DNA from 4 places in the Paenibacillus sp. FSL R10-2788 genome. Region 4 is predicted to be linked to each of the others. Evidence: riboswitches for the same ligand, from Rfam matches in the RefSeq annotation. Region 4 holds a riboswitch; each other region holds the start of a gene.
What was found. Region 4 has a riboswitch for cyclic di-GMP ahead of NSQ50_RS03195 (transglutaminase-like domain-containing protein). Riboswitches for the same ligand answer to the same signal wherever they lie in the genome.
Positions count from the first base shown of each region.

Region 1: linked by a shared signal. The riboswitch ahead of NSQ50_RS04670 (glycosyl hydrolase) and the one ahead of NSQ50_RS03195 (transglutaminase-like domain-containing protein) in region 4 are both predicted to bind cyclic di-GMP.
Region 2: linked by a shared signal. The riboswitch ahead of NSQ50_RS10195 (DUF6612 family protein) and the one ahead of NSQ50_RS03195 (transglutaminase-like domain-containing protein) in region 4 are both predicted to bind cyclic di-GMP.
Region 3: linked by a shared signal. The riboswitch ahead of NSQ50_RS20755 (thiamine pyrophosphate-binding protein) and the one ahead of NSQ50_RS03195 (transglutaminase-like domain-containing protein) in region 4 are both predicted to bind cyclic di-GMP.

Region 1 covers NZ_JBBOQA010000001.1:1,084,584-1,092,764, reverse strand. Annotated here, with positions in the region: gene NSQ50_RS04680 (discoidin domain-containing protein) at 1-1,698, opposite strand, end outside; gene NSQ50_RS04675 (glycosyl hydrolase) at 1,750-3,270, opposite strand; gene NSQ50_RS04670 (glycosyl hydrolase) at 3,424-4,974, opposite strand; cyclic di-GMP riboswitch class I at 4,987-5,066, opposite strand; gene NSQ50_RS04665 (sugar phosphate nucleotidyltransferase) at 5,203-6,576, opposite strand; gene NSQ50_RS04660 (hypothetical protein) at 7,052-7,225, opposite strand; gene NSQ50_RS04655 (UDP-glucose dehydrogenase family protein) at 7,249-8,181, opposite strand, start outside.
Region 2 covers NZ_JBBOQA010000001.1:2,348,442-2,356,622, reverse strand. Annotated here, with positions in the region: gene NSQ50_RS10225 (Crp/Fnr family transcriptional regulator) at 1-316, opposite strand, end outside; gene rd (rubredoxin) at 364-546, opposite strand; gene NSQ50_RS10215 (NAD(P)/FAD-dependent oxidoreductase) at 575-1,789, opposite strand; gene NSQ50_RS10210 (FprA family A-type flavoprotein) at 1,806-3,044, opposite strand; gene NSQ50_RS10205 (CapA family protein) at 3,315-4,331, shown strand; gene NSQ50_RS10200 (NADH-dependent flavin oxidoreductase) at 4,409-5,572, opposite strand; gene NSQ50_RS10195 (DUF6612 family protein) at 5,685-6,533, opposite strand; cyclic di-GMP riboswitch class I at 6,651-6,742, opposite strand; gene NSQ50_RS10190 (RNA polymerase sigma factor) at 6,946-7,464, shown strand; gene NSQ50_RS10185 (DUF4179 domain-containing protein) at 7,448-8,181, shown strand, end outside.
Region 3 covers NZ_JBBOQA010000001.1:4,650,881-4,659,061, reverse strand. Annotated here, with positions in the region: gene NSQ50_RS20765 (hypothetical protein) at 34-477, opposite strand; gene NSQ50_RS20760 (carboxymuconolactone decarboxylase family protein) at 590-958, opposite strand; gene NSQ50_RS20755 (thiamine pyrophosphate-binding protein) at 969-2,609, opposite strand; cyclic di-GMP riboswitch class I at 2,765-2,861, opposite strand; gene NSQ50_RS20750 (methyl-accepting chemotaxis protein) at 3,036-4,286, opposite strand; gene NSQ50_RS20745 (helix-turn-helix transcriptional regulator) at 4,408-5,364, opposite strand; gene NSQ50_RS20740 (SDR family NAD(P)-dependent oxidoreductase) at 5,524-6,357, shown strand; gene serA (phosphoglycerate dehydrogenase) at 6,712-8,181, opposite strand, start outside.
Region 4 covers NZ_JBBOQA010000001.1:718,895-727,075, reverse strand. Annotated here, with positions in the region: rRNA gene NSQ50_RS03200 (16S ribosomal RNA) at 1-1,115, opposite strand, end outside; gene NSQ50_RS03195 (transglutaminase-like domain-containing protein) at 1,483-2,292, opposite strand; cyclic di-GMP riboswitch class I at 2,306-2,386, opposite strand; cyclic di-GMP riboswitch class I at 2,461-2,543, opposite strand; gene NSQ50_RS03190 (class D sortase) at 2,657-3,322, opposite strand; gene NSQ50_RS03185 (GtrA family protein) at 3,425-3,832, opposite strand; gene NSQ50_RS03180 (glycosyltransferase family 2 protein) at 3,819-4,799, opposite strand; gene NSQ50_RS03175 (phospholipid carrier-dependent glycosyltransferase) at 4,897-6,675, opposite strand; gene NSQ50_RS03170 (glycosyltransferase 87 family protein) at 6,665-8,181, opposite strand, start outside.

The DNA.
Region 1 (8,181 bases), 370 kb from region 4:
AGCTCCATGCGTAGCATAGGCAAGACTGAGCCTTCTCATGATGCTGACACGTGAATCCTCATTTTCTTTTGTATAATAAATCTCTGTGGTCGCCGGATCATGCTCTTCTAAATTAAACCCGTATTTGAATAAACTGAAATCCTTAAAAAAAGCAGCATGCTGCACAAACATATCCGCATAACCAATATGCGCACGCATGATCCGGTCGAATACAGCCGCTGTCCGCTCCGTTGCCCCGTATTGATAGGCATCCACATGACTGTCCGAAGTACCAAATTCAGTGGTCAGCATTTTTTTGCCGAGTCCATTGTCTGCGCCAGTGAAGGTCTTCAAATTCTCAGTAAAGCTTCCTCCATTACTAAAAATATAAGAGTCCCCGTAGGAATGTCCATTGGTCAAATCCGTAACCTTCTCCAGCTCCATACGTTGCTCTGGATCACGTTCCCAGCCATCCGGATCTCCACATTCCTTCCCAGTTCCCTTCTGATTACCGCAGGAATCCTCACTGTAACTCGGCCAATACGCCCAGCCCGGAGCAACAGTTTGTAAATGGGGCGCGATTTGCTTGCCCTTTTTATTTAGCCAGTCCGCAATCGCCAAGTTAACTGCCTTAGAACGATTGAATAATCCTGGCTCATTATCTACCTCATAATATTGAAAATAGGGGCTATATTGCTCAAAATAATCCGTCAGCTTTTTCTCTGCATCAGCGGGCAACGATCCGTCTGCCTTAAGCTTAATATCACCAGTATGCAAATACAGAGCAACCGCCTGCATGTTGTAATCCTGCAACACCTTGTAATATTCCATCATATCCGAGCAGGACCGCCCAACATCGCTGGCACAGCTGGTTCGCATCACATTGCCGCTATAAGCCATACCTAGCCATTTGATAACATAAGGCAAGTGCGTAACTGCACCTTCATCGAAATAAAATTGCTTATTATTCACTACTGTTCCGGTCAATGTGTAGCTGCCATGGATAGGCTCAGAAATTGGAGCGTTAAGAGACTCTAAACGGAGATTATCCCAAGTCCACCAGGAATATTCGTCTTCTTTGTCACTGCAATATAAACAGCGAACCGTTTGCAGCTTCAATTCGTTCGTTCCTATCTTCAATTGCTCCTTGGGAATATATAATTCATAGGTCTTTTGAAAGCTATATTCACTTTCTGTGCCAGCAACGCCTGCAATTTGAATGATCCCCGACAATTGATGATTGGAGAACACACTCATTTGCGGCACGGATTTAAACGCATCCAGAATACCTACGCTAAATAAGACCCCATTCTCCGGGATCTTATTTAGCTGATATGTGATCGTTAATTCCGGCTGGGTCTTTCCATTCAAGCCTGCAGGCAAGCTCTGCAGAGCCGATGATTTGAGCACCGAAGAAGTAACATTAAAGTCCTTCTTGCTGCCAGAAGTGCCACTCGCAGCGAATTCAGCTGCTGAGCCATCATGTTGTCCCAGATTCCAGATCACAGTACCATCCGGTATTTCTGCTGCAGCATCAGTTCCTGCAGATAGTCTCGGTATATTGGCACCTACCTTATAATCGTTTGTCCTATTCGTTCCGAAGACAGAGACAGACAACAGAAACAAGACGGTTAATGCGGCGAATTTTAGTAATAACAGTAATGGTTTGTTTGCAGATATCTTATTTTTTCTATTAGATATTCTCCTCGTTATTCCCATCCATAGGTCCTCTCTTTCTTCCGGAATGTCTTACCCTATCATTTCATTAGATTAAGGAAGGAACAATGCCCCTTGTGGAATTACCTGCTGCTTCTGGCTGGAACTCTCCCATAGCAAACGAAGATTGGCATCTCCTTCATTCTCATAATATTCAATTTGGATATCATAAAGCGTTCCAGCTCTGAGCGGGATACTTCCTTTATGAAGGGTTGCACTTTGATTTTTCCAATTGTCGATGATCAGCTTTCCGTCAATCCAGACACGGACTCCATCATCAGAGGATGCTGAAATTGTATATTTTTCACTGAATTTGGGTTTGAGCTTCCCTTTCCAGCGTACAGAAAAGTGATCTTCATTTATCCCTGAGGCAGGTGACGCACCATGCCAATTAAAATCAATCTTACGGTCATCGCGGATAAGTACCGCTTCTCCCTCTAAATCAGTATTGTTATAGTATTCTCCAGTTAAACCCGTTAGGGTTACCGGAGTTACGGGTGCTATCGAAGGACCTCCTGTTGTGAGAACATAGTCCTCTCTCGATACTATAAACGAGTCTTTCATAAAGCTTTTAATTGACTGTAGCGTATTATTTTCTGTCAGTAATTTTCCCCAGGTCATCATATAGACCCATTTATTTTGTTTCTCAGTTAATACATCCGGGTTCGGCAGCTGTCCGCTCTCACCGATTCCGATAGGTTTACCCTCGGCCAATGCGAGCAGATCCTCATAGTAGGACTGCTTATAATCGTTATTGTAGATATCCGCAGCCAGAACATCGAGTTTATCCCCACCGGGATAATATGCAGCATAAGGATCTGACCATTCATTCGGCGCATTCGGATTCCATACCCACAGTAGATTATTTAGCTTGTGTGTGTTTACAAAACGATCATAGACAATACTCCAAAGCTCTGAAAAATTGTCCTTTTTCCCCCACCAAAACCAACCGCCATTCATTTCATGGTAAGGTCGCCATAAGACTGGAACTCCGGCATCACGCAATTGTCCCAAATATCCAGCAACCTCGTCTAGATCTGAGATTAGCCTCTTATACTGAGCTGTCCCAGGTGTAACATAAGCATTAAATTTCTCTTGACTGAGACTTCTGTTTACATTGGACCATTCTGGAGATGTTCCCGGCAAACTCTGATGGAATGTCATGGCTACAATGCCACCCTCGTGATGCCATTCAATTGCACTGTCTATCACTGCTTGCCGCTGTTCTGCGATCGTCCCTTCGGATTGATTATTAATCGCCCCTAATTCATAACCATGTAGAACGGCATTTTGTCCCGAAGTATTCTTCAGCTTATGAACCAGTTCATCTGGGCTTTCTAGATAATCATGCTGGCCGGACAAAATCCCTTTGCCACGTAGATTCACCAAATTACTCAGCAGTTGCTTAGCCTCTTCAGAAGCCGATGGATTACTGGGTATAACCGGAGGTAAAGAGGAAGAAACACTCATAGCCTTCGGAAGACTCTTAACCTCTCCCCAAGGCAGCAAGGAAAAAATAATAAACACCGGTAACATAGTAAACAACAATCTGTTTTTCTTATAATATTTACGCAAATAAATCCTCCTTTCGGTAGCTGTACTGCCTCTACAGGTGCTAAATAAACATACCTGTTATCGGACAATCGTCTTCTGACCTAATGAGGACTATAGCTTAGTAGCTCTGCAATAACGCAGAGCCACTAAGGATCGACCTTTAATTTTCATCAATCAGGAGACATCCGGAAGAAAAAGTGCACTTGCTGGAACTGTCTCTTTAGCTTGACTAGCACTTTCCCACATCAAGCGGACTCTCGCATCGCCTTCATTCTCGTAATACTCCACCTTGATATCGTATAGCCGGCCAGCCTTCAGCGTTATAGTGCCCTTACGCTCAGTACCACTTTGCTTAGTCCAACTATCAATCACGGATTCCCCATTCACCCAGACACGGATGCCATCATCTGAGGTAGTGTAAAATGTATATTGCTCATCATATAATGGCTTAATTTTACCGCTCCAACGTATGGAGAAACGATCAATCCCGAGGGCGGCATCCGGCGATCCTTGCCGCCAATTGAAATCGATTATTGCATCAGTTCTGTTAAGAGTTGCCGCTCCCGACAACAACATGTTGTTGTAATACTCTCCTGCAAGCCCCTTCGCGAGAGGAATTGCTGCCTCCCCCTCTTCTTCGGAAGGTGCCGGCGCTGGTGCGGCGCTAGGTGTCGGTGCCAGACCAGTATTTAATTTATCTCTGGTCAGGGTGTAGTTGCTATTCATAAATGTTTTGATTGTGTCTGCACTGTTATTTTCGTAAAGCATTTTTCCCCAGCTCATCATATACGTCCATTTACTTTGCGATTGCTGAAGCTTCTCCAGATTAGGCATTTCACCATTCTCCCCGATCGCAATCGGTTTGCCTGCGGCTAGACTCAACAAGCTGTCATAGTATTTTTGCTGGTAATCATTTTCGTATATATCTGCTGCCAGAATATCTACTTTATCAGCACCTGGATAAGTTAGCGCATAAGGATCTGACCAAACATTGGGAGCATTCGGACTCCATACCCATAACAGATTATTTAATTTATGAACGTTAACAAAACGGTCATACATTATATTCCATAGTTTAGAAAAGTTATTTTTCTTCCCCCACCAGAACCAGTTCCCGTTCATTTCATGATAGGGTCTCCAAAGCACCGGAACATTGGCATCACGCAAGCTTTTTAAAGAGACTGCCACCTTATCAAGCTCAGCGATCAGATTATTATATTGCTTAGTACCCGGTGTAACGTAACTATCGAACTCACTCTGGCTAAGTGTTTTTTTCACATTATCCCAGTCATAAGAGGTGCCCGGCAGGTTAGCATGAAAAGTCATAGCTACGATCCCGCCCGCTTTATTCCAGTTGATGGCGCTGTTCACCACATTTTGACGTTGCCAAGCCATCGTTGCTTCGGACTGACCACTGATCGCACCCATTTCATAACCGTGAAGAGCCGCATATTGTCCGCTGGTTCCCTTCAGCATATTGTTAATTTCATCTGGACTTTCTAAATAGTCATGTTGACCAGCAATAATGCCTTTTCCTGAGATCGAGTAAAAATAGTTAAGCAGCTTTACGGCTTCAGGTGAGGCACCTGGGGTAACTGGCGTTCCAGAATTTGAAGCAGCTATGACAATAGACGGCGAAATTCCAACAGCAAGCGGAAGTGCAGTCAGAAACAGGACGAGTGACAGAAATGCACCAAACAATCGATACGTACGGTAAGCTTTCAAAATAATCTCCCTTTCGGTAGCCAGGCTGCCACTCTTTCGAAGGCCCTATAGCTTTGCGTCCCTACCTTTCGATAGGTTTGCCTTTTCAATTTAAGAGAAATAATCTCTCTTACCGTAAGTATCGACGACAATTAATGATATATTTAGTGTTTTTATGACTTTTTTTGATAATTGAGTCAATTTACCTGTTTCAAGAAATTTTGAATTGGTTAAATAGATAGGTTAGACCTATGAAATGAATTGTTGTAGTTCTATATCATTCCAGTCTAAAGTAATACGTATGTTATCTTCTTCTACTAATTCAGACCCCGTCTGTACCTCTATAAACTCAACATCCGTCAAAGCAAGGATCGCGTGCTTCGTTCCTTCCGGTATACGTACCACGTCCCCAGCCTTCACATTATGTTTTTTCTCATTCAGCACAATACTTGCTTCGCCGCTGACGATTGTCCAAATTTCACTACGCTTGCGATGTAATTGATAGCTGATATTATTCCCCTCGGATATAAAAATCCGTTTGGTCAGCACTTCATTGCCTTCATCATATTTCACATAATCAATAACTTTGTAATGGCCCCAGCGGCGTTCCTCGTACATCGGTCTTTGTTCAAAGGTCTTCAGCACTTCTTTAATCCGTGGGCTCTCAGCTTTATGGGTAACTAGAATTCCATCCGGGCTAGCCGCAATGATCAGATCCTTCGCACCAATTACCGTAATCGGAATGTCCAGCTCATTAATCAAGCAAGTCCCCTCAGAATCCGCCGTCACAAAACCTTTTCCTACATGCTTGCTGCTCATTTCCTCTGTCAGCGTATTCCACGTTCCAAGATCCTTCCAGAATCCATCATACGGCTGCACCACAATATGTTCTTCTTTCTCCACCACTTCATAATCAAAGCTGATGGAAGACAATAGCTTATACTGCTTCTGCAATTCTTCATATCCTAAAGGCAACCCTTTACGCTGCAAAATATCTAACAAGTACCCTAAACGGAAGGCAAACACTCCGCAATTCCACAATGCATTTTGCTCGATGAGCTGTTCTGCTTGTATGCGGTCTGGTTTCTCTTGAAAGTGACTCACCTTCATAAAACCATTCCCCCCCGCCTCTTCAGCGGTAGGAATAATATATCCGTATTTCTCTGAGGCATGTTCAGGAACAACACCCATTAGTGCCAGATTTGCTCCACTTTCCAGCATGGTCCCCTCAAGCATAGCTATGGTATCGAAAAAGGATGCTTCTACATAAGGGTCAACAGGCAATATTGCTACCGTCTCCGCTGGAGAAACACCTGCCACTGAATAAAGATAGGTAGCTGTTAAGGCGATAGCCGGAAAAGTATCCCGACGCTCCGGTTCAACGATAATCGGCACATGACTTCCCAGTTGGCTTTGTATCATTTCTACTTGGCCGCGGCCGGTGGCCAGATAAGATGATTCTGCCATCCCTGCTTCCTCCAGCTGTCTCCAGACACGTTGTACCATGGATTCTGGTTCACCTTGAGGGCTTTCAAGTACCTTTAGAAATTGCTTTGAACGTGAGTCGTTAGACAACGGCCATAACCGTTTACCTGAACCGCCTGATAGAAGTACCATTTTCATAGAATGAACCTCCTTGAATGGAATGTATTAAAAGCTATGTCTTTGTTAGGTAGAATCCACTCCAAGGGATTTTGGACTTCCGATCGCTGTTATCCTCAGATTTCCTGATTGGACCGCTTCTCGCGGTAGAAATCCGAGGATAGCATATGCTTTCGAAGCTAGCTTTCCTACGGAAATCTTTCGGGCGAACACTCCGTTTCTACAGTTCCAAATTCCCTTTCCGTTCTTAACCTAACCAACTACTTTTTAACAATGATCCATGCGCACCGGGCTGTACCAGCCGGAAGCGAGCACGTTTTTCTAAAGATTTGCTTCTGCTCCGGGGGAGGCAGCTGCAACTGCAAGAACAACTGCAACTACAAGAGCAAGACTAGTTGCCACCACAGAAACAGAGACAATGACAACTACAAATGCTACTGCTACTGCGGTATATAATCAGAGTACCTAACTTTATAAATTGCTTAGAAACTTAAGATTAAGGGAATGGAGTGGCGGAAGAGAATTTTGGAACTGGAGGAGCGATAGCATCCGCCTTTGTCTGCGGATTTCTACCGCTATCAGCGGTTAAAATCAGGAAATCTGCAGACAACAGCGGCTGGAAGTCCAAACATTCTCTGGAGTCACGGCTCATCCCTAATAGAAAAATCACAAGTTCAATCAATATAACTTAGATTAAACCGCTCCAGCCACACTAGCAGAATAACCGCTCAATCCGCCCATCTGCGGGCGGCCGACAGAATGATAAACGAGGCCGGTACCCTCAATTTGCTCCTTGGAATACACATTGCGTCCATCGATCAATACCCCATTACGCATGCTTTTCGCCAGCTGATGCAGATCAATCTCCTTGAGCAGGCTCCAATCGGTCAAGAGGCAGACGGCATCGCTGCCCTCAGCCGCTTCCTCTGGCAGATGGCACCAGCGAAGCTGCGGATGATCGTATTGCTGCCTGAAATTTGTAGCTGCGATTGGATCATATAGTTTGACTGTTGCCCCCTCAGCCACCAGTGCCTCAACAATCTCTCTGGCTGGAGCTTCGCGGACATCATCAGTATTAGGCTTAAAGGCAAGCCCCCATATCCCAATCGTCGAACCGCGCAGGCTGCCAAGTGATTCATGCAGCTTGGAGATGATCATAAACCGTTGTCCCTTATTCACTTCGACTACAGATTTCAATAATTTGAATTCGTAATCGACGTTGCCCGCAATTTGAATGAGCGCATTAGTGTCTTTCGGGAAACAGGAGCCTCCATAACCGATGCCAGCCTGCAGGAAGGATGACCCGATTCTTTGGTCCATACCCATTCCTTGTGCTACCTCAGTTACATCAGCTCCCACTTTTTCACAAATATTGGCGATCTCATTAATAAAGGAAATCTTCGTGGCCAAAAATGCATTCGAAGCATATTTGATCATTTCAGCACTGCGTATATCTGTTACAAATACATTTTCTGTGAAACCCTTATGAAGCTCGCGCATAGTTGGTTCCAGCTCTGGATTATCAAGACCAATGACAATTCTGTCGGGATGGAGGGTATCGCGAATCGCTGAGCCTTCACGTAAAAACTCAGGTGCAGACACGATATCAAAAGGATGATGGGTATG
Region 2 (8,181 bases), 1.6 Mb from region 4:
GAGCATAAGCACTGAAGTTACTCAGCTCATCGCTGTTAAAAATGCTCAGTTCCCCGAAAAAGTCTCCATTCGTCAAGATGTGCAAAATTTGTTCCTTGCCCTCAGGAGTTGTTTTGGATAATTTAACATGCCCTCGCTGAATAATGTACAGCGTATCTGACGGCGCCCCTTCCAGAATTAAAGGTTGACCTTTAGTAAACTTACGATGCTTGATCATAGCGCTGATCCGGGAGAGATCGTCATCGCTTAACGCAGCAAAAATAGGCACCTTGCGGGTACAAGGTTCAGCAGCGTATTGGCAAGAATACTCCTTCATAACTGTCCCCCCTGTTGTTCATTTTTTTGTACAACTCCTACTTTCCTTTAGGATACAGAAGTTTTTTTATCTTCAACCGGCGCAAAATGACTGGTATCTTCACCGCATACCGGACAGAGCCAATCTTCAGGCAAGTCTTCAAATGCAGTGCCTGCAACAACATCCTCATCGGGATCGCCTAATGCCGGATCATAGATATAACCACAGGGTAGACAAATGTATTTTTTCATCTTTATCATCTCCTAAAAAGTTAATAGTTTAGTTCAACCTGGTTTGTACTGCAGCCATAATCTCCTCGATGCTACTCCCGTTAACATCGATCCCCTCAAGGGAGATGCCATACTCTACAGCAGTTTTATACCCCAGAGAAGCAGCTGCACCTTGCCAGGATATCGCACCGATCATTGTGTTATCTTTCACATAGATACGCGTATACGCCCCATTGTCATCTCCGCTTACCGCCGTATCGCAACACTGTTCATCCACGTTGCCTATCGAAAATAAAGAGATACCAAAGGCGGTAAACAAGGTAACCGGAACAGCTCTACGATACGCCGTCAGATTGGCGACCATATTACTGCCGGCAATCCTGCCCTGCTCAATCGCTCCGCCCCACAGTCCTTCCACATGCCCGTTAATTTCAGCCACATCTCCGGCTGCATACACATGCGGATCATTTGTTTGCATTTGTTCATTTACGATAATGCCCTGCCGGACTTGAATATTCGAGCCACTTACCAGTTTCGTATTCGGTACAATACCAATAGAGTAGACTACATGGTCACAGGAAAAATGAGATTGGTCGTGCAGCGTAATTCCGGTAACATACTCAGTTCCTGTTATAGACGCTACATCAGCTCGAAGAATAACCTTCACACCTGCTTGTTCAAGGTTCTCTTTAAGAAGCTGTGAGGATTTCTCATCAAGCTGTCTGCCCATCAACCGGTGAAAAGCTTCGATCACCGTTACCTGATATCCAGCTTCATGCAGCGCCCAAGCGGTTTCGATTCCCTGCACTCCCCCACCGATTACGGCTACATGGCTGCCATCCTGCAGGTTTTCTTTCAATCTGTCCGCGTCGTTCATATCCCGGAGGGTATGAACATTGTTCAGGGCGAAGCCCTCAAGGGAGAGTGCACGATTCTTCGCTCCCATACACAATAAAAGCTTATGATAAGAAACACTCTGCCCATCTTCTGTCACAACTATTTGCCGGTCCGGGTGGACAGAACGGATTCGGGTCGAGGTTTTTACGGAGATACGGTTATCGCGGTACCATTTTTCCTTTTTAATCAGCACCTTCTCACTGTGCAGGTCGGTAAACAGCCCTTTGGTCAGCTTAATCCGGTTATAGGGCAGTAGACTTTCCTCCCCGAGGATCGAAATTTCCGATTCTGCGTCTTGATCACGGATGGCTTTGGCGGCATGGACGGCGGCTACTCCTCCGCCAACAATAACGTAATGTTTTGTCATCCTATGTTCCTCCTCCCTAAAATGAACTCAGCAGCAAATCCGAAACAAATTCAGCCGCATTTTTAATTTTTTGAACTTTCTCAGGCTCTTTCGGGGAAAATCTGATTCGTACAGGGAACTCTACATGTGTCATCCCCGTGGTTTTAATAACCTCAGATGTGCTTTGCACCGTCATGTTTGTTCCATTCAGATAATCCTGAATGACTTCAATGGCTTCACCACTCCAGCCGTAGGAGCCAAAGGCTGCAGCAAGTTTACCTTCCAGATTCATATTGTGCAATTCTTTCAGAATGTTCTCCAGGTTCCCAATCATGTCCGCGTATTTAGTGGAGCTGCCAATAAAGACCGCGTCCGCTGACGTTATGCTGTTCAGAATATCAGTGGCACTACTTTTATCTGCATCCCAGACCTCTGTCTCTATATTATTTTCCTGCAAGCAATCCTGTATGATTTTGGCCATCTTCTTGGTACTGTTTTTGATGGTGGTATATACGATGGTTGCCTTTTTTCCTTGCGTTGTTTCACGGCTCAATGTGGCGTACATCCCGATATATTTACGTATGTCCTTCCGGATCACAAATCCATGGGAAGGAGCGATCATCCGGATCTCAAGATCCTTAACAGCCTCTAACAGGGTTCTTACATATCTTCTGTGAGGATGAATAATTGCTGCGTAATAGCCCTCGAAATCTTCCGTAATATCAAACCCGGCTTCATCGCTGAATAGATTCTCCACCGCAACATGCGTGCTGAAAATATCACAAGGAAATAAGATTTGATCTTCGATACAATAGGTGATCATCGTTTCTGCGGTATGGAGATACGGTGTTTCTTTAAACAGCAGCGTTTTCCCGCCAATATCCAGCTTATCTCCGTCTTTAACCACCAGGAAGTTCCGGCTATGAAGCTTGTACATTTCCTGCAATTCGGGAACAGCAATCTCGGTGCATACGATCGTGGCATTTGCAGCCTTGGCAGCGAGAGCGGCCAGTCCACCAGAGTGATCAGGCTCTGTATGATTAATTACAATGTAATGAATATCTAGAAGATCAATCATTTCACCCAGGCACTCGGCATATTCACGTCCGAATTCCATATCTACGGTATCAATGACAGTTGGCTTACCTGTTTTTAATAAATAAGAATTATAGGTAGTTCCTTTTGCCAGAATCAGGCGGTGAAATGGAACCTGGCGGTTATCGATTTTGCCTATCCAGTAAGTATCCTCGGCGATTTTTTTGAATTGTGTACTCATTTCTATAACCTCCAATGTTTGATTGATAATGTTTATCAACAACCTTATTTTATTATGGTTGCCAAACAAAAAAGAGGATTTGAATCAAATTATAAAAGTTTGAAAAAAAATGAATACCTTAAATTTAGACGATCTAAATAAAGTGATTATGCGTTGAGTCACATTTTAAATAAAAAGCCATACAAATGTTTGCACTTCGCCTTAAAGAAAGAATAACCCCTAACAACTTTATGCCATATCCTAATGAAAATAATAAAAAGGTGGATATCCATGACTGAAATACAAATAGCTGCTGTGGGAGATCTAATGGTCAAACGTTATATTATTTCGGATGCTAAACAGCCTGACGGAACCTATTCGTTCAGCCCCCTGTTTGCAAAAGTAGCTCCTTATCTAAAACAGGCTGATTTGACAATTGGCAATCTCGAAACTACCTTTGCTGGAAGTGGCCCCGAATGCCGGAAAAGCCCACGTTCAGGCGGTCCGATATTCAAATGTCCAGACGAACTGGCCCCTGCACTTAAGCAAGCCGGATTCGACGTATTAGTAACGGCCAACAATCATTGCATGGATTATGGTGCCCCGGGTCTGGTTCGGACGTTACGAGTTCTAGACCGTAATGGAATCGACCACACGGGAACAGCTAAATCATTAGAAGAATCCAAGAGAACTCTTATTAAAAACGTCAAAGGAATTACGATCGGCATCCTCTCCTACACAGCAGGAACCAACCGAATTCCTGTACCAGTGAGTAAGCCATGGCTGGTTAACCGGATATCTACGCCCAAAATCATTCGGGAGATTCGAGATTTAAAAAAGAAAGTCGATCTAGTCTTGCTTTATCTGCATTTCGGAAGCGAATACCGTTACACTCCAAACAAGAGGCAAAAAGAGCTGGTCAATCTCTTCTTTAAAAATGGCGCCGACATCATACTGGGGTCTCACCCACATGTTCTACAACCGTTAGCGCTTCGTGGAAAAAAACAATTCGTTATTTACTCATTGGGGAATTTTGTTTCGACTAAACTAATGAATATTCCTTATACACAAAGCGGTATCATTCTTACGCTTAAAATAAAGAAGGATGAAAAAGGACACACGAGTATAACTAACGTAGGTTACATTCCGACTTGTGTAGATCGAAGAATAAAAAGCGGCAGGAAAATTACAGAGATCATCCCCATCCGCGACGCATTAAAGAGAAGCGACACCGACATAAAAACAGAACGGCGAAATCTCATGAATCGAATGTTGAAACATACGACAACAATCTTAAAGAGGGAATAGAGTCGTTACAGAAAAATAACGTTCCGCGGAATTACCGCGGAACGTTATAGATATAGCGCTCAAAACTGTGTTTGGGTTTAGCGTAAACGATCAGGCATCATTAATTTAAGGAATTCTAGAATACCATTCTCTACTACGAGTTCTTCTCTATCTTGATCAGCAAGTACTCTTCTGATGATATCTTCTTTACCCTCCAGCACTTTACTTGTCCAATGAGGATCAATGATAAGAGAACGTCCTACTGCTACTAATTCAGCATTTGTCAACGTGTCCTCTGCGTCCTGTTTGGTACGGATATCTCCGACCCCAATTAAAGGTACACGGCCATTGATTTTCTCATGTACATATTGCAGGATTGATTTTTCTTTAAAATCTTCTGATGCAGATACTTTCTTAAAATCCCCTAATGAAATATGCAGATAATCTAGCTTTTTATCAGCTAATTTATCAATAAGATAAAAGGTATCGGTGATTTTAATTCCAGGCTCTTCATATTCTTCTGGAGAAAAACGATAGCCGACAATAAAATCCTTAACCTTTGAATTGTCAACGACAGCAATAACTGCATCCACTAATTGGTTAATGAAATTAAATCTTTTCTCTAAGCTTCCGCCCCATTGATCATCACGACGGTTGGAGTGTGGAGAGAAGAACTGTTGGACTAAATATGTGTTTGCTCCATGAATTTCTACCCCGTCAAATCCAGCTTGAATAGCACGTTGAGTCGCTTTTTTAAAATCCTCAATTACACCGAAAATTTCATCTTCTGTTAATGCTCTTGGAATTTCTGCATTCGGACGTTCGGCAGCAATGGCGCTGGAGGAAACTGGTTGTACGCCACGTAGTATTTTTGAATCTGTCATTCTTCCTGCATGGAATAGTTGTAAAATAGCTTTTGTTCCATTTCGTTTAATAGTAGATGCTAATCGGCTAAGGCTAGGAATAAATTGATCGGAGGAAACACTAAGTTCACCTTCCCATCCTTTTCCACCCTCTTGTACATTTGCTGCCGCAGTGATGACCGCACCTACTTCGCCCGTTCTTAGTGAATAGTATTTCAATTCATCTTGTGTTACTACACCGTCATAAAAGCTCATTCGCGTGGTCATTGGAGCCATAACCACTCGGTTTTTTAATGTCAGTCCTCTGCGAAAAGTTAATGTTGTGTCTAGTGCTATCATCTTTTTCCCAACTTTCATTAAATTATATTTAAACAAAATATTATATACATGCGCATACATATAAATTACAGCAATGATTTATTCTTGTCAACTAATAAACAACTACTGTTGAATACAGCAAAAAGCACTGTTCAGCGGAACAGCGCTTTTTGCTCGATATGAATCGTCCTTATTATTCTAGTTCGGCCGGTTTTACAATGGCTGTACCTTTATTATTCTTGGAGTATTTAGCTTCAATTTTCGTGGTGTATGTATCTTTTGCTCCATCACTTACCAGCACATAACTCAGATCGACTGTCAGCTTTTCCGTTTGCCAGGTCTTAGTATTGACGAATAATTTCCACGTTACGCTTTTGGGTTGAACTGTCTCACCATCCCAGAGGTTCTCCTGGTCATAGAGTTTGATTATCCCCTTAGCTGCTGTCGGATCGGTTACCGTGAATTGTAAGACCGTTTGTGCGCCAGCCGTGCTGACTTTCATGGATTTTTTATAACTTTTGACCGAATCAAGCATGGAAACAGGATCGTATTGGCCTTTAGAGTAAAAGGCATCCCATTCCGTTTTCTCCAGTCCAAGCCAATACTGTGCATCAGGATCGATCGGCTCCCCGTCATCGTCGTAACCTTCATCTTCAGATTCATCGATCAGTTCACTTCCGTCTACAAGATAGTAAAACTCCTTGTCATTGGCATATAGACTGTACGATGTTTCTAAAAGACTACTAGCGACAGTGCCTGCTGCGGCAAAATTCGGCAGACGGTTGATATCCAGCTTCAGAGTGTTGGTGTTGCTGATACGCACCCCGCCGCTTTGAATATCCTGTTTTTTGGTCACATCCAGATGGAAATTCTTTATTGCTTTGGAGGCTGCCGTTACTTTGCTGATCATCTGATCCGCGGTTACTACTGTTGAGGTAGCTGCAGACACTACTCCTGGATTAGACATCCATCCGATCGTTCCGGACAGCAATAAAGCACCTACTGCCAAACTAGTACCTATTGTTTTGAAAAAACTGTTCATGTACTTCCCCTTTCGGCCCCTTGCGATAATGTAACGCCGTATAGGTCGAAATAATAAAAGAGCTCAAAATAGACTACATATTCTTAGAGCTATCCTTTATGCTTCATAAGACATCCCTATGGCGGCCTGGCGATCATTTCCTTCTGTCGAAAGGCTTTAGACCCATGGCTTTGTGTCATCATCTTTCGATGATTTTACCTTTAACGCGGACATTCAATTAGTTTTAATAGATTAGGGACGCATGTCCCACCGCTAATTTTATCATGGTTATAATTACCTGTAAACGACTTATCTTCCATTCGAATTCGCTATGATACTCAGAAGAAATACTACAATCAAAATGAAAAATGAACGATTACATACGCTTATAAGTCTTATTAATGAGAACAGCAGAGACAGGGGGTGCAGCAAAATGAGTGACCGGGAAATTTTCGAGCTCTATAAAGAACAAGTATATTATTTTTGTTACTACTTAATGAAAAATCAGGCAGATGCGGAGGATATTTCCCAAGAGGTATTTGTAAAAGTTATCTTAGCGGATAAGTCGAAGGTAAGAAACTTGAAAGCTTGGATTTTACGAATTGCTTCGAATGAGTGCAGCAGTGTGATCAAAAGGCGTAAGACGGGGTGGATGAAAGAAGTACGTAATTATTTACTATCCAGGTCTGAGGAATCAAACCCTGTAGAAAAACGTTTGGATCGACAGGAAACTAAAAAAGAATTACAAGGGTTATACAGTCAGCTTCCTGACAAAATCAGAATGGTAGTAGTCCTTCGTTTTATAAACGAATTGACTGTACCCGAGATTTCTAAAGTTATGAGCATACCCGAAGGAACTGTAAAATCCAGACTGAACAAGGGACTTAAAATACTAAATAGAATGGGTGGAACCCAACTAAAGGAGCTGAATAGTAATGAGTCTCTATATTGAAAAAGATAAACATATTCCCCGACCGGATTATGATTTGATGTGGACTGCCATAGAACAAGAAGCTTATACACGTCAAAGAAATCTGCATGCCTCCCAGAATACTCCTAGGTCTAATAAAAAGCTTATTCCTATCAGTATTGTCTTCTCTTGCCTCTTACTTGTAACCATTCCTGTATTCGCTAGTATGACGATTAATTGGGATAAAATTGGTGGTCGAAGTGTGAGCAATGCATTAAATAACGGCATCGGTCAACAGTATAATCTTCAAACTTCCATTTCAGGAGTAACAATGAATTTGAACGGTGTTGTAACTGATGGAGAAAAAATGAAAATGCTGTTATCACTTGATACTAAATCTGATCTATCCAAATATACTGGATTTGCTACAGAGGAAAACATCATGACTAGTGAATCCGGTGCCAAGGCAAAGGTATACGGTTATTTAGAATACGATCCTGAAAGCCAGAAACTCATTGGAGTATATGAGACACCTGATACATTAAAGGATGATAAAAAGGACTACAGGTTTGAAGCACGGAATCTCATTTTTTACAGTGATCGGAATATTCCCTTACAATCTAATCATCAAGCAGGGGATACTATCAATACTGGAGTTAAGCAATATCCAAGCATTCAAATCGAATCCGTTCGACATGTTTCCAATCAAACCATTATCCGTTACAAAGTCGCTGCATCACCATCTGACTTAGGACGGGG
Region 3 (8,181 bases), 3.9 Mb from region 4:
TAAAATGTGGCCTACATATTAAGATTAAAAGATCTAGACTGTAACCGCAGAAATGATCTCGATGTTATCGAGTCCAGCTTTACGGCCAAGACGGGAAAGCTGCATTTTGAGGATCGGGTTATTTTCAAGCGTTAGATTTACTTTTACAAATCCATCATTCTTAAACATTACAAAGCAGCTTTCTAAAAGAGGTACAACATCTGGTGCAGTTACATTTAGCTTTCTGCAGTCGATTTTTAGTTCATAGTCAGCTGGAGTAATTGGATTGATAGTTTGTTGATAAGCTTGAATAGATTTTAGACCATCTTCTTCAGAAAATGTTCCATCTAACTCAATGTTAATAACCTTGTTTGTAGTGTCTGTCTTCAAAACGAAACTTCCCATGCCTAAATCTCTCCCATAGATTGAATTTGTCCAAAACAGTTCGACTGCAATATCCAGCCATGTATATCCATTTAGCTGTTTTATAAAAGTCAAAATTCGACACTATACAGCAAGTAATGGGATATTCCGACTCTATTATAGGCATATTTTTCAAGTGTATGCAATAATAAAGTCGAATTTTGTATATTGTTGTCGAACTGTTGGGTTATTGGATTTCTTCTATGGTTGCAAGCAGGATATTAAAAGCTGTAATGATTCTAGGTGCCCCTATAACGGGTACTAAGTGTAATAGAATACCTTTAAGCTGTTCTACGGTAACTCCAACACGAAGGGCCATGACATAATGAACGCCCAACTGTTCGAATTGACCCATTGAAATTAAAGATGAAATGACTGCGATTTCCTTCCAGTCAGGGGCTATAGTATTACGTTGAAAAATATCGCCATAGGCATTCCCCATAATAAATTCAGCCAAGTCAGGGAAGTGGTCTTTAATTGGAGCTAGTGCTTTTGCGCCATAGTCTCCTGATAGATTCGTGAAGTGGTTGAGACCACTGTTGATATTTTCCTTCATGGTTAGCCTCCTAGTTTAGGTTCAAAGTACGGTGTGCAGTCGGAGGGACTTCATCACGGTCTGTTAGTAGTTCAATAACGGCAACATGGTTTAGAGCTACCGCATCTTTAATTGCAGCTGTGAATTCATCCGCATTCTCACATTTGTAGCCTTTAGCACCTAGAGATTCAGCGAATTTTACGGCGTCCATTGGTACTTCATATAGAGTTCCATCGATACGACCTGTGGTTTTCTCCATACCCTTAAGAGCCATATCTAGTTGCTTATTATTGACCACGATAAAGATGACAGGGATATCTTTGCAGACAGCGGTGTTAATCTCAGCGCCGAGCATCATGAAACAACCATCACCTGTAATGCAGAGGATAGTTTCTTCAGGAGCAGCAACTTTTGCACCAATAGCCATGCCGATCGAATTACCCATGCAAGCAAAATACGCATCAAAAACAAAGCTGCCCGGTTTCTTAACCTTGTACCATTTTGCAGCGTGGAATCCATGACTTCCATCATCAACGAAAATTGAATTATTATAAGGGATCAAATCACTTAAAGTGCTCATTACCGAAGCAAGGGAAAGATTCTTGAGGGTTGGAAGCTCTTCTGAATAATCCGCATCGGCCAAAGCCTCACGTTTGGTGATTGTGTTTGGGTCAATATGATTTAGGCAGTGCACCAAATTATCGCGCAGGTCCCCAGTGACCGGTATCGTTTTGGACAATAGTATTTTTCCGACAAAGGTTGGATCAATATCAAATTGAATTAAAGTTGCTGGATGATTCTCCCGTTTAAGATTACAGATGGTCATATCACTTAAACGTGATCCAAGCACTATAAATAAATCGCTTTTATTCAATAAATCGTCCCCGTGGGTCGAACCGCCAACGCCAATAGGACCATGATAGAGTGGGTGATCCCAGACTATAGCCCCTTTTCCACCTGGAGATGTTACTACAGGAATATTAAAAGTTTCTGCGAGTTGAACAAGCTCTTTATGTGCTCCGGAGCGGTTAATTCCTTTACCCGCAATAATCAAAGGATTCTTAGCAGCTTGAATAGCATCGATGACTCTATCGATATTAGCTTGACTAATTAGAGATTCTCTTTCTGGGATTACTATATTGCATTCTTCCAATACTTCAGTTTGTACATCAAAAGGAATACAAAGATGAACAGGACCCCGTTTGGTCAGGGCCACAGAAATCGCATGATTAAAAATAGTACCAAAGTGATCCCCACGTTCAACCAATTTACTGAACAAGGTGGCAGGTTTGAACATATCAGCTAAATCAGCCAGAAAAGAGGTGGAGTCCTGACATTGAGGAATTCCAAGCTCTGTAATGGATTGGTGGCCGGTAATAAATAGGACAGGTAGGTTGTTAGCTTTCGCATGTGCTGCTGCTGTAAGCAGGTTAGTTCCCCCAGGACCCGAAGTACCAAATGCTACGCCTAGGTTACCCGTTTTCAGCGCATACCCTGCTGCTTCGAATCCGGAGCTTGCTTCATGTCTGCCGGGAATAAATTCAATACCGTAATCCACCATCTTTAGAACTATTGGACAAATGGATTTGCCAATGATCCCAAAAGAATGGGTGACTCCAAGGTTACGTAGTGCTTCCGCCATGTAATCTGCGACTGTCTTCAAAAGAAACACCTCACAAGTTTTTTGATATATATTAGTTATTAATCTACCGAATAGATACGATAGATCAATATACTCAAAAAGTAAAAACCTGTGCTCTATAGTAAGCACAGGTTGGTGGCATAAGGCACCGCTAAGACTGAACAATAGTTCAGCCGTCCTGGTTCCTCTGCAACCTGGCAATCATGGCCTCAAACGAAAAAATGAGGCTGTAGATCCATGGTTTTGCGTCATCCTCTTTCGAGGATTTTGCCAATATTAATTTATAGTTGATAAGAATAATTTTCCTTTACAATATATTCCTCATTAATTTTTGTCAACATAATCCGCTAAAAAAACTCGAAATTTGACGAAAGTCTTGTCCAAGAGATGAAGTTTTGCCTCGCGAAAAAAACTGCCACCTAAGACTCAGCTTAGGTGGCAGTTGATAGTTTTGAACTAGAATTTAAAGATATGAATGGTTTTTTGCAGATTAAATACGGCCTGGGTCATTTTTTCCGTTTCTTCTGCAACAGACTGCAGGGCATTAATCTGTTCATTCATAGCCGCCGATACCTCTTCCGTGCCAGCAGCAGTTTCTTCGGTGATTGCTGAGATATTCTCAATTGCACTGGAAATTTTCAAGGCACTTTCTAGCATAAGATCACTCTCCGCAGAGAATGAAGAGATTTGCTCGGTAATGTACTGCACGCTTTGTACAATTTGTGCGAAAATATGGGCAGATTGAGTGATCATTTCATTCTGAACCTGCACAACCTCTTCATTGATGGCAATATTATCGATGGCTTGTTTAATATCTGACTCAATGCTGCGGACCAAGCCGAATACTTCTTTTGTGGATGCCGTAGATTCTTCAGCAAGCTTGCGAACCTCTTGAGCTACAACGGCAAAACCCCGACCATGCTCTCCGGCACGAGCAGCTTCGATGGAGGCATTCAGTGACAGCAGGTTGGTCTGCTCAGCGATCTCTGTGATGGTCTTGGTGATCATCGTAATCCCGCGGGCATTTTGTGAGAGAGCTTCAATAGTATCAGCCACTTTTTGTGTAGCCTCTATGTTTTTGCGCATGCCTTCAGCCTGTGTATCTACGGATTGGCGCCCTTGCTCAACAAGTTCTAAGGTATGTATTGAACGTCTGTTCATTTCTTTGGTGGAGTTCGTATAATTGGATACTTTGGTCTCAATGTCTTTAATGGATTCTGTCATATCAGCGATATCCGTAGATATTTCATTTGCACCAAGAGCGAGCTCAGTAGAAGAAGAGGCTACTTGTGCCATGACAATCTTCAGGTTCTGGTTCTTATCTTCGATTCCGCGGCTTGCATCCATAACTTGACGGGTGATCTGCGATGCATCGGTCAGAATCTTCTTGAGCTTATCAATCATTGTGTTAAAGGAGCGGCTTACGTCACCCATTGAGCCATTTTCGTCCGCTCTGCTAGTGAAATCGCCCTTCGAAATACTGTGAGATACATTAGCAATATCATCAAAAGATGATGTAAGCGTTCTCTCCACGAAGCGAGCAACAGGTAAAGTCAGACCTGCAAGAACAACTACTAGTATAATTCCTACGAGAAATTGACCTAGAATCATTAACGTAACTAAGACAGGAATAGCAAACAGTGCGGCAACGAGGTAACATCCGGCAACAATTCTTTGTTTTAACGGAAGTTTGTGCATCCAGCTCATTGGTAAAATGTCCCCCTTATTAAATTTTATGTAATGGTGTTATTATAGGGGATTTATAGGTCATTGGTCTATAGAGAAGTGTCATAAATCTTCTTTAAGTAGTAGATATTTAGAATTCATGTCAAAATTCCTCATATATTGTGGAAATTGTTTTAATAGCAGACTTTACCATCCCTACTAGTTCGATAGGAGCTAAAACAATAACTGAAGGAGAGAAAGAGAGTACGATACGACAGGCAGATTCTATAGCATTAAACTCGGCCTCCACGTTCATCCACCCAGTATTAGCAGAGGGTTCTACTAAAGTTATAGTTACATATCTTTCACGTTGTAATTCTTTAAGAATAGACTCATTCACCTTTAAGTTCACTACATATTTTGGCAGTGCTGCTTTAAAAGCTAAAGTCGATTGTTCCCAGTAGCTTTTTAAATCAAAAGCCTCAGGTCTGACAAATGATTCATAAGTTGCGTCAGCTTGTATTAATCTCGACACGCGAAAAGTCCGCATTTCACCCTCGGTTCGTGCCACTACATACCAAACTCCACGTTTTGCGACTAACCCGAGAGGTTCAATGAAACGCTCCTTCATCTCGTCATTCCGTGGGTAAGTGATCTTCACTTTACGGTCTTCCCAAACAGCTTCCTGCAAGACAGATAGGAACGGGTACGTCTCGTCGGAAGGGTGCCAGCTGGCACCATCAATATGAATGCGCTGGCTCAGGTAACTGGCTGGATTATTCGGCCTGGATGGGGAAGCAGCCTCCAGCTTGAGTACGGCAGAAGAAAAGTCGTTTTGTATACCCAGATCTTTTAAAATCGAGGAGTCTGCGGACAGCAGCAGAGTAGCAATCTCTGAGGGCTTCATACCCGTTAACGAGGTTCGGTATCCTTCCGTGAGCATCCAGCCCCCTTCGCGTCCCCGTTCGGCAAGAATCGGTATTCCTGCTGTACATAAGGCTTCCATATCTCTAAACACAGTTCGTTCAGACACTTCTAAGGTCTGGGCTAGCTCACGGGACGTCATCTTTCCACGATTTTGCAGCAAAAGTAAGATGGATAACAAACGATCGGCTCTCATTAAGGGAACATGCCTCCTCCTAATAAATGTTAGTCAGTTCTTAATTAATTATTATATTATATATGTCAGTTGATGTCATATTAAAGAATTATACTTATATAAGGTAAGGATTAAATATAGAACATTTAGAGAAAAACAAATGTAGAAAGGATTGAGAACATGACTTTAAAAGGAAAAGTAGCATTGGTCACCGGAGGCAGCAGAGGTGCTGGTAGAGGAATTGCATTGGAGCTGGCAAGGAAAGGTGCATTCGTTTATATTACGGGCAGAACGACAGAGGCCTCTGGCACAGGGCAAAGCAAGCGGAGCATTGATAACGTGCTTAGGGAAATAAAAGCGGAGGGAGGGTCCGGCAGCGCCATACGATGTGATCATACAAAAGATCAGGAGACAGAGACGGTCATTCGCCAGATTGCTTCAGAGCAAGGGCGGCTTGATATTTTAGTCAACAATGTATGGGGCGGCAACGATTTACTTATTGAGCAGAAGTCTTTCTGGGAGCTTCCAACAGCGCATTGGGACAATATGTTTAATGCGGGTGTGAGGGCACAGTTGGTAACAAATTATTACGCCATACCTTTAATGCGCGAGGCAAAAGCTGGCGGTCTAATCATCCACACAACCTTTTGGGATCATTACAAATATCTCGGAAACTTCTATTATGATCTTTCTAAAAATACACTTGTGCGCATGGCCTACGGGTTATCGATTGAGCTTAAAGAGGACAACATTGCAGTTATTCCTCTTACTCCGGGCTGGATGAGGACAGAGGCGGTGTTGGAGAGCATGAACACGGATGAGGAGCATTGGCATGAGGTTGAAGAATTGCAGATGACTGAATCCACAACCTATATCGGTAGGGCAGCCGCTGCTCTCGCAACCGATCCTGAGGTTATGTCTATGACCGGTCAACCGCAGCAGGTTGCTAAGCTCGCTGAAAAGTATGGATTTACCGACATCGATGGGCGGACTGTTCCCGCATTCTTAGTCTAAACAGCAAACTTGATCTGTTTGATCCCATTTCTGTGTACGAAGCAGTAAAGGACAGAGCTGATCTTAAATGCAGCATTTTCGTATATTTAGGACGCTATCGGTCCCCATAGATGCTATTGATAGGCAAAACACCTGATTTAGCTCTCTTTTTGAGGAATAGCGGCACTGGAGTCCGAAACACTGCTTCAAAGGTGAAGTTATTGCTTATAAGGCCATCTGGGTCCGTAAGTCTCCAGGGGAACTCGATTCGGTGTTGTAAATGAAGCCGAAATAGGTCGACGATCAACAACAAAAGCAGCGAAACTCCTATAAGGGGAGAGTCGCTGCTCTGTTGTTTGATTTCTATCTTATTGCTTACAGAAGAATGATTTCTTCGGCAGTGTTGATTTCTGGCAGGCCAGCAAGCTTCACAAGCACATGAGTAGGTACAGCTTTATCAACGGTCAGCAGCATGATTGCTTCGCCACCAACGATTTTACGTCCCACTTGCATGGAGGCGATATTGACATCATTTTCACCCAGCAATGTGCCCACAAGTCCGATAATCCCTGGTTTGTCGTTATGGGATACGACGATTTGATGTCCTTCAGGAGCGATATCAACTGGGAACTTGTTCACTTGAACAATTCTTTCTCCATAACCTTGCAGCAATGTTCCGGCTACGAGACGTTCTTGGTCGTGATCTGTTTTAAGGGTCACGGTAATCAGATTAGTGAACCCTTTAGTTTTGGAAGCTTTAGTTATTACTACATTAACGTCGCGTGTTTTTGCCAAGTGCATGGAGTTAACGATGTTAACATCCTCAGCGAAGTGGCGGGAGAGCACGCCTTTCACAATATAACGAGTAAGTGGTTGGGTATCGACATCTGACAGATCACCCGCATACTCAACATGGATTTCACGAATAGCACTATCTGTAATTTGGGTAACAAAGCTGCCCAGCTTCTCACCAAGTGTGAAGTAAGGCTGGAGTTTGTTCATTACGCTTGGAGCAACTGGAGGAATATTTACAGCATTGATGAACGGTTCATTACGCAGAATATGCAGTACTTGTTCCGATACATCGATCGCTACATTCTCCTGAGCTTCAATTGTAGAAGCGCCCAAGTGAGGAGTCACGATAATTTTTGGATGCGACAAGAATGGGTGATCTGCTTGTGGCGGCTCTTTTTCGAATACGTCAAATGCAGCGCCAGCAACAATACCGCTATCAATAGCTTCTACTAACGCCATTTCATCAATTACACCACCACGGGCACAGTTGATGATGCGCATTCCCTTTTTCATCACTTCAAATTGCGGGCGGGAAATCATATGGCGTGTTTCCGGAGTAAGTGGAGTGTGCACAGTAATGAAGTCTGCTCCGCGGACTACATCGTCAACGGAAGCTAATTTTACTTCCAGTTTCTCAGCACGCTCAGCAGTTAAGAAAGGATCAAAAGCAAGGATTTCCATGCCGAAAGCTTTGGCACGTTTAGCCACTTCGCTACCGATTCTGCCCATTCCCAGTACACCTAAAGTTTTGCCGCGAAGCTCTACACCCACGAAGGTTTTTCTATCCCAGGTTCCACCAATTGTTTTTGCATAAGCTTGTGGAATGTGACGGGCCAGTGCCATCATCATTGCAAAAGCATGCTCACAAGTTGTAATGGTATTTCCATCAGGAGCGTTGATAACAACAACCCCACGTTGAGTAGCAGCTTCCAGCTTGATATTATCTACACCCACACCTGCACGACCAATGACCTTTAAGTTTTTTCCAGCTTCGATAATTTTTTCAGTTACTGTAGTTTGACTGCGGACGAGTAGACCATCATATTCACC
Region 4 (8,181 bases):
GTTGCGGGACTTAACCCAACATCTCACGACACGAGCTGACGACAACCATGCACCACCTGTCTCCTCTGTCCCGAAGGCCGCTGCTATCTCTAGCAGATTCAGAGGGATGTCAAGACCTGGTAAGGTTCTTCGCGTTGCTTCGAATTAAACCACATACTCCACTGCTTGTGCGGGTCCCCGTCAATTCCTTTGAGTTTCAGTCTTGCGACCGTACTCCCCAGGCGGAGTGCTTACTGTGTTAACTTCGGCACCAAGGGTATCGAAACCCCTAACACCTAGCACTCATCGTTTACGGCGTGGACTACCAGGGTATCTAATCCTGTTTGCTCCCCACGCTTTCGCGCCTCAGCGTCAGTTACAGCCCAGAAAGTCGCCTTCGCCACTGGTGTTCCTCCACATATCTACGCATTTCACCGCTACACGTGGAATTCCACTTTCCTCTTCTGTACTCAAGCCACCCAGTTTCCAGTGCGACCTCAGGTTGAGCCCAAGGTTTAAACACCAGACTTAAATAGCCGCCTGCGCGCGCTTTACGCCCAATAATTCCGGACAACGCTTGCCCCCTACGTATTACCGCGGCTGCTGGCACGTAGTTAGCCGGGGCTTTCTTCTCAGGTACCGTCACTCCGGTAGCAGTTACTCTACCGGACGTTCTTCCCTGGCAACAGAGCTTTACGATCCGAAAACCTTCATCACTCACGCGGCGTTGCTCCGTCAGGCTTTCGCCCATTGCGGAAGATTCCCTACTGCTGCCTCCCGTAGGAGTCTGGGCCGTGTCTCAGTCCCAGTGTGGCCGTTCACCCTCTCAGGTCGGCTACGCATCGTCGCCTTGGTGGGCCGTTACCCCACCAACTAGCTAATGCGCCGCAGGCCCATCCCTCAGTGACAGATTGCTCCGTCTTTCATTCTTCTCTCAGGAGAAAAAAGAAATTATCCGGTATTAGCTACCGTTTCCGGTAGTTATCCCAGTCTGAAGGGCAGGTTGCCTACGTGTTACTCACCCGTCCGCCGCTAAGTTATTTTGAAAGCAAGCTTTCAAAATAACTCCGCTCGACTTGCATGTATTAGGCACGCCGCCAGCGTTCGTCCTGAGCCAGGATCAAACTCTCCAATTAGTATTGAAAAGAGCGATATGCTCATTTTGAAACATCTGACGAGAAAATTAATTCTCTAATTTTGGATATCACTTACGTGATTTCCTACTCACTCGTTGTTCAGTTTTCAAAGATCAAGTTCTCGTTGACGCCGTTTAATGTCTCAGCAGCAACTCTTATAATATATCATGTTGTTTTCAGAAATGCAAGCTTTATTTTTCGAAGCTTTTTATCAGCCTCGTTTGTATCGCCTGTACGCTGTCTAACAACGCTTACCTATAATACCCCAACTATTAATAGAAAAGCAACCCCTAATATAAAAATAAACAACTAGCTTAATAATTAAGCTAGTTGTTTATTTAATAGAGTTATGTTTATAGCAACGAATTTAATAGTATTTTGCCGCAGTATATTTGCTTGAGGCTTTAATTAAATCGGTTTTCTTATCACTCTTTGCAAGTCCTGCATCCACTGTAGTATCAATGGTAACCCACTTCCCATTAAGCAACACTTCGTTCCAGGCATGATATTGCGTAACGTAGCTTGTATTCCCCATTACCAACTTAGCAGGAACATCTACACTCCGCAGCATTGCGGCAAAAAGAGAAGCGTAATCATAGCAAATCCCTTTTTTAGTAGTCAATGTCTTATCGATGCTTGGAATATAATCAGTAGTTACACTATTAGCAAGAGAGTAATCATATTGTACATTCGCAACTACATAGTTATAGATCGCTTTAACTTTCTCTTCGTCTGTTGTTTTGCCTTGTACTAATTGTTTAGCTTTGACAATCGCTTTATCAGAAGAACTCCATTTCACATTCTGTACGGAGCCCAAATATACGGAATTCGAGTCACTCATGGTTACGTCTACTACTTCGGAATATAACGCTTTATATTTATTGCCGGTTGTATTCTCCAGAACAGAAACCTTATAAGTCCCATTTCCTTGTTGCAAAGGGAAGTCCTCAGCTTGTCCAGAAGCATACAAGTTATATGTATAGCTGCTGTTATCTTTGGTGATCATGAGTTTGATTCTTTTATCTTTCGGAATATCATAGTTAATACCAATAACACCTTGAGCCACTTTGGATGTAATCAGCCAGCTGGCATCTGCACTTGCAGCTTGAGCTGTACTTATCGGAACTGAAGTCATTAGGACGAATAACGCCACCAGCATAAAATAAACCTTTTTCACGGATAAAACTCCTTTCGGTAGCTGGCTGCCATCCTTTCGGGAAGGCCCTTTAGCTTTGCGTCCCTACCTTTCGATAGGTTTGCCGTTATCGTATAAGCTCTATCTGTTCTAGCTTTACTAGATATAATTGATAGAATCCATTTGAAACAAACAAAAAAAGCCTCTTCATTCGGTAGCTGGCTGCCATCCTTTCGGGAAAAGGCCCTTTAGCTTTGCGTCCCTACCTTTCGGAAGGTTTGCCGTTATCGTGTTTAGCTTTCATAGTATAATACTATCATATTTATAGTTGTGAACAAGACCTAATTTACTAGATTACCCATTATTTTATAAATATCTCCCGGTATTTGTGTTTTCTTGTCATTCACTATTCTCCTTTTGTTAATTTGGCATGAACAATCAGCCGATGCGTTGGATTCACTAGCGGATCACATGTAATCAGAGTAAGAATCTTATCCTTGTCATTCCCGTCAAGAACGGAGACATCACTCGGATCTACAACAGAAATATCGTATACCTCATAGTTAAACACCTGATCACTAGTCTTTACCGTGATAACATCCCCCACAACAACCTCATTCAATCTGTTAAACAAACGCCCCGTAGTTCTAGCCCGATGCGCCGCGATTGCAGCATTTCCGATCTCTCCAAGGGGTGCCGTTTCTTTCATATGGGCTGCAGCATGTTTCATATTAGCTTTTGTAGCCCCTTCTAATACAGGCAGCTTCAAATCAATCTTACCGATTTCAATTAGTGCGATTACTTTGCCACCGACCTCAATCTCCGGTTCAGGCTTTTCTGTCTCTTGGGGTTGGGGCTGTGCCTGAGCATCCAGAACCGATTCCTCTGCTAACAGCTGAGTAACTTCAGCATACCTGCTCTTCAAATCTGGCTGGGGAGTACTATCGGCAGTGCTTAGTTCAGCCGTTTCTAATAACTTCTCCTGCTGCCTGTCGTTGTACCATTCGTTAGCTGTCGGATATAACATGATAAGTATCCCAGCCAGTATGAGTAGATAGGAGAATTTACGCAATGTTATTCACCTCCGTATATTGTTTCTATGGTTATATACAAATCAAGCAGAAACAGCTACTTGCCTTTAAGCATAGCAACTCCTTCTGCCTGAAATTAATGTTTAAAATACCCATTTACGACTTCCAAAGAAATTGATGATCACCGTGATAAATGTAACCAGCACCTTTGAGATCAAGACTTGAATACCTAGTCTGTCTGTCAACAGATGCATTAGCAGCAGTGATATTCCGAGCACTACCAGATTCAGCACGATAAACTTGACCAGCTGCACGCGGTCGAAGCCTTCTTTATTCCCCCGGTTGCGATCACGAAAGGTTACTTTTTTATTCAAAATAAAGCTATTCGCCGTACCTGCACTATAGGAGATCACCTGCGCCAATGCGTATACCATCCCTAGTGAATTCAACAATGTGAAAATCACAAAATCAATAAGCGTATTGAGCAAACCTACGGCATTAAATTTAAGGAACTGTATGAATGCAGCACGCAAGTTCTTATCTGACATCATTGTGGTCCTTCCGGCGGTCCAGTTGTTCTTCGTTCTGGTAGCCTTTAGTCTCACTAACAATGTATAGCGGTCTATCTTTAGACTCGTCATAAATCCGTCCGATATACTCCCCAATCACACCTAACAGCATCAGAACGATACCGTTAAAGAGCAGATTGACGCCTACAATGGAAGCCCAGCCCGGAACCGTCCAGGAGGTGAAAAATATCTTTTGAAACAAGACGAAAAATAAATAGAGAAAGCTAGAGAATGAAAGGAAGAATCCAATATACGTAGCAATCTTAAGCGGCTTATGTGAAAAAGAGGTGATGCCATCTAACGCAAAACGAATCATTTTCTTCAGCGGATATTTGGTTTCTCCGGCAAAACGTTCTTCCCGTTCATATTCCACCATAGTCTGCTTGAAGCCAACCCAGCTCACCAAACCTCGGACATAGCGGTTCTTTTCTTTAAGTCCCCGCAGGACATCACATACCTTACGGTCAATAAGACGGAAATCGCCTGTATCCGTAGGAATATCCACACTTGTCATACTGCTGAGCAGGCGGTAAAAAAGCTTCGCGGTGACCTTTTTGAACATCGTTTCTCCGTGGCGCTTCAGGCGTTTCGCATATACAACGTCGTAGCCCTCTTTCCACTTCTCGATCATTTGCAAAATGACCTCCGGAGGATCCTGAAGATCAGCGTCAATAACAACAACCGCTTGACCTTCGGCATAGTCCATGCCAGCTGTAATCGCTACCTGATGTCCGAAATTACGCGAGAAGTCAATCAGCTTGACATGCTCGTCTCGTTCACAGATCTCCCGAATCATCTGGGCGGAACGATCACGACTGCCGTCATTGACGAAGACCAGCTCATAAGTATCGCCGCACTCGTCCATTACTTTTTTCAAACGTTCATAAGTATGGCTAATTACTTGCTCCTCATTGAACATGGGTACAATCACACTATATCTGGCTTTCACCTTTATTCCTCCTACAAGCTTTTTGGAGCGTTACATCCATCTACACTTCATAATAACGCTGCATGCATAAACTTATTTTATAGATTTTTATTAAATCCTAGAAAACCCAAGTAGGGAACCAACGCAGCATATCTTTCACGTAATCTCCACTGACCTGCATCCCTGACAGTACCGGGTAGAAAGCGATAAAGAGCAGCAAAGCAACGGCTACATAGACATACTGTACGTAACGGGCCTCAGGGAATTTACTATCCAGCAACTTCATTATATATACAATACCAAGAATCATAAATGGTACCATAGCAAAATAATGGTAAATAAATGTTTCTCTTGGGACAAGCATCCACGGAACATATTGCGAGAAGAAGGCGATCCAGATCATGTAGAGGTTCTTATCTTTACGTTTCAGCGTAATCCACAGCGTTGCCAGCATCGCAAAAATACCCGTCCACCAGATAAGAGGATTCCCCATAGTCACTATACTGCTGACCTGACCTTCCGGCAAACCTTCACCGCCGCTAAAGAACCAGACCGGTCTCTTCATAAACGGCCATTGCCACCATGAGGAAGCAAAGGGATGTGTAGCTACAAGCTGACTGTGATAGTTGTACATATTCTTTTGGGAATCAATCAACCCTTTAATAGTGAAGCCCTCTGCTGATGCAGATAACCCTGGCACAAAAGATAAGCTATAAATAATTACTGGAATAATTACAAAGAACCCGATACAACTAGCCAACGTAATAATAGTCTTTTTCCAAAAAGAATCTACCGCTTCACGACAGGTGCCCAGCAATTCCTTGTCTTTAATCTTCCCCTCGGCCAGCAGGCGTCCGGAGGCTTGGTATTCTCTGTAGCGTTCAAAAAGGGAGATAGCCAGCATAATGGCCAGCCCTGCTCCTCCATAGAGCACAATCCATTTCGAAGCTACGCCGATTCCGAAGAATAAGCCAGACCAGAATAACGGAATTAATGTTTTTCTTAAAGGCTGCTTGTAGAAATTCATTGTGTAATACCGCTGCATAAAATAGAACATCAACATAATGAAGAATACTCCGTATACGTCAATCGTGGAGATTCTTGTCTGTGTGAAATGCATGAAATCCAGTGCAAACAATCCTGCCGCGAGGGCCGCGTATTTGCTTTTCTTAAACAAACGCAGCGCCATTACATATATGAGAGGTAACATGGCAACTCCGAACAAGGTTCCGATAATACGCCAGCCGAATGGATTGACCCCGAACAGCTCCATCCCTATGGCAATTAACAACTTACCAAGCGGTGGATGCGTATTCTCGTAAGGCACAATCCCGTGTGTATATTCATAAGCTGTTCGCGCATGATAGATCTCGTCAAAATAAGTGCTATTCATAAAGTTAGAATATTCCGGAATGAGCGACTGCTCGTCAAAAAGATTGGCCGCTGCTCCTCTTTTAGGAACTGCGTTAGCATCCGGTGTCACACCAGCAATAGGAAGGGGTATTCTTTCTCCCCCCTGCTCATAAAAGGCCATTTCGTTCAAAGTGAACCCTGGAGAGGTAACTGTAAACTTCACATATCTCGCAGTAACGTTCAGGGGTTGGCTTTTCCAGATGAAGACATTCCCGACATCCTCACTGACATCCATCGGACTGCTCCAGACCTCAGGATTGTCGCTGAATTCCAGCTTGAACTTACCCGTGCCCACGCCACCAAAGATATTGACCCGTTCCAATGGTTTACTCTGTCCCAAATCTACATAGAAGCTTTCACCACTGGCAGCAGGCTCCCATAAAGTCTCTGGAGATTTAGTAGAGCCAAGATTATATAAAGCAAGCGCTGCGTAAACGGCCGTAATAGCTATTAGGCATATCCAATCTATACGCTTAAACTTCATCGTTAGATCGCCCTCCCTTCTGATGCGGTTTAATTTGCCCGACAACTCTCAAATCTTCTTCATATTGTTCTTCCAGTGTAATTGGTGCTGGAAGAGGTTTTATACCCTTGCGGACATACACATCGTAACCGATATTCAGCATATAAAGCAGTAATGCTAGATTAGCTATAGCAGTCACTAATACGATTCCGTCTGCACCCGGGCTAACATCTGCATTCAGGTGGGATAAGGTGTACGCCACATTGATGTATTGCGTTAAGCTGAATCCGAGAAATAGCGATAAAAAGCGGCGGTCCCGACTTTCTATATAAGTAAACAAACAAAGAATAAGAGCAGGGAACATATAACGTTCATGCATTTTGGTGCCAAGCACAAAGACCACTACTATAAGCACCATGCCGATAAAATAGGATTTGGTCAGGTCCAAGCGATCCTTTTTAAAGGAATAAAATGCCGCAACAGCTACAGCCACTAAAATAAATATGAAGCCCCATACACGGTATGGAATGCCAAGCCAGGTTAGATCAAGGGATGACCACATCGGATCAGTCAGTGCATACAGATTAAATGCATTCACTGAAGAATACGGATAGGAAGATAACGTACTCTTGTAAAGATCAATAATCCCTATCAGACCTCCGTTATTCCAGAAAAATGGTGCCGCAAGCAATCCGAAGATCCCTAATCCATACAAAGCTCCGAATCCAAGCTGCTTCCAAGCGCGGTGATGATAAAAAGCAAACAACAATACCGGCGTGAATATCAACGCTTGCGGTTTAATTAGCGTCGCTAAGGCAAACAAAATTGCGGAGCGAACAAACTTTTTGTTCGCAGCGCCATGGATACTGAGCAGCAGGAAGATCAAAAAGAATGAATCCGCTTGTCCCCAAGCCGCTGAATTAATAAGTACCGCTGGATTAAACAGAAACAACAACATTAAGCCGAAAGCTATTCCGGTGCCGAGTTTTTTGCGTGACATTTGATAAATGAAGTAGCCGAGCACCAAATCAGAAAGAATCGCAGGGAGCTTGAAGAGTAAATTTTCTCCACCTGAGCCCTGAGTGAATCCTAAAACGCCACGTATGGCGCTAAGCACGTACAATATGTACAAATAGCCTGGAGGATAATCGGCAAAATAACCTTCTTCATAAAATTTGCCTGGACCTAAATCCACCATACGCTGTCCCCAAGAAATAAAGGTATTCATATCATTCTGATATCCTTGCGCGGTAAGACCAATCCACACCCTCAGGATAAAAGCAACTCCGATGGCAATACTCAGCCATTTGGAATAAATATTCTCAGGCTGCTTCATAAGCTTCTCACTACGGAATGCTTTAGTATAAAGCACTGCAAAAAACACACTAAACAGCGCTGAGATCAGCAACATCTTAGTTGGAGATACTTTATGTGGAGTGTCTGCCTTTTTGTCGCCTGCATCTGGACTAACCGCTGCACTATCCAGCGAAATGACGTTAGCCCCTTCGGGAGCCGCGTCTAATTTTT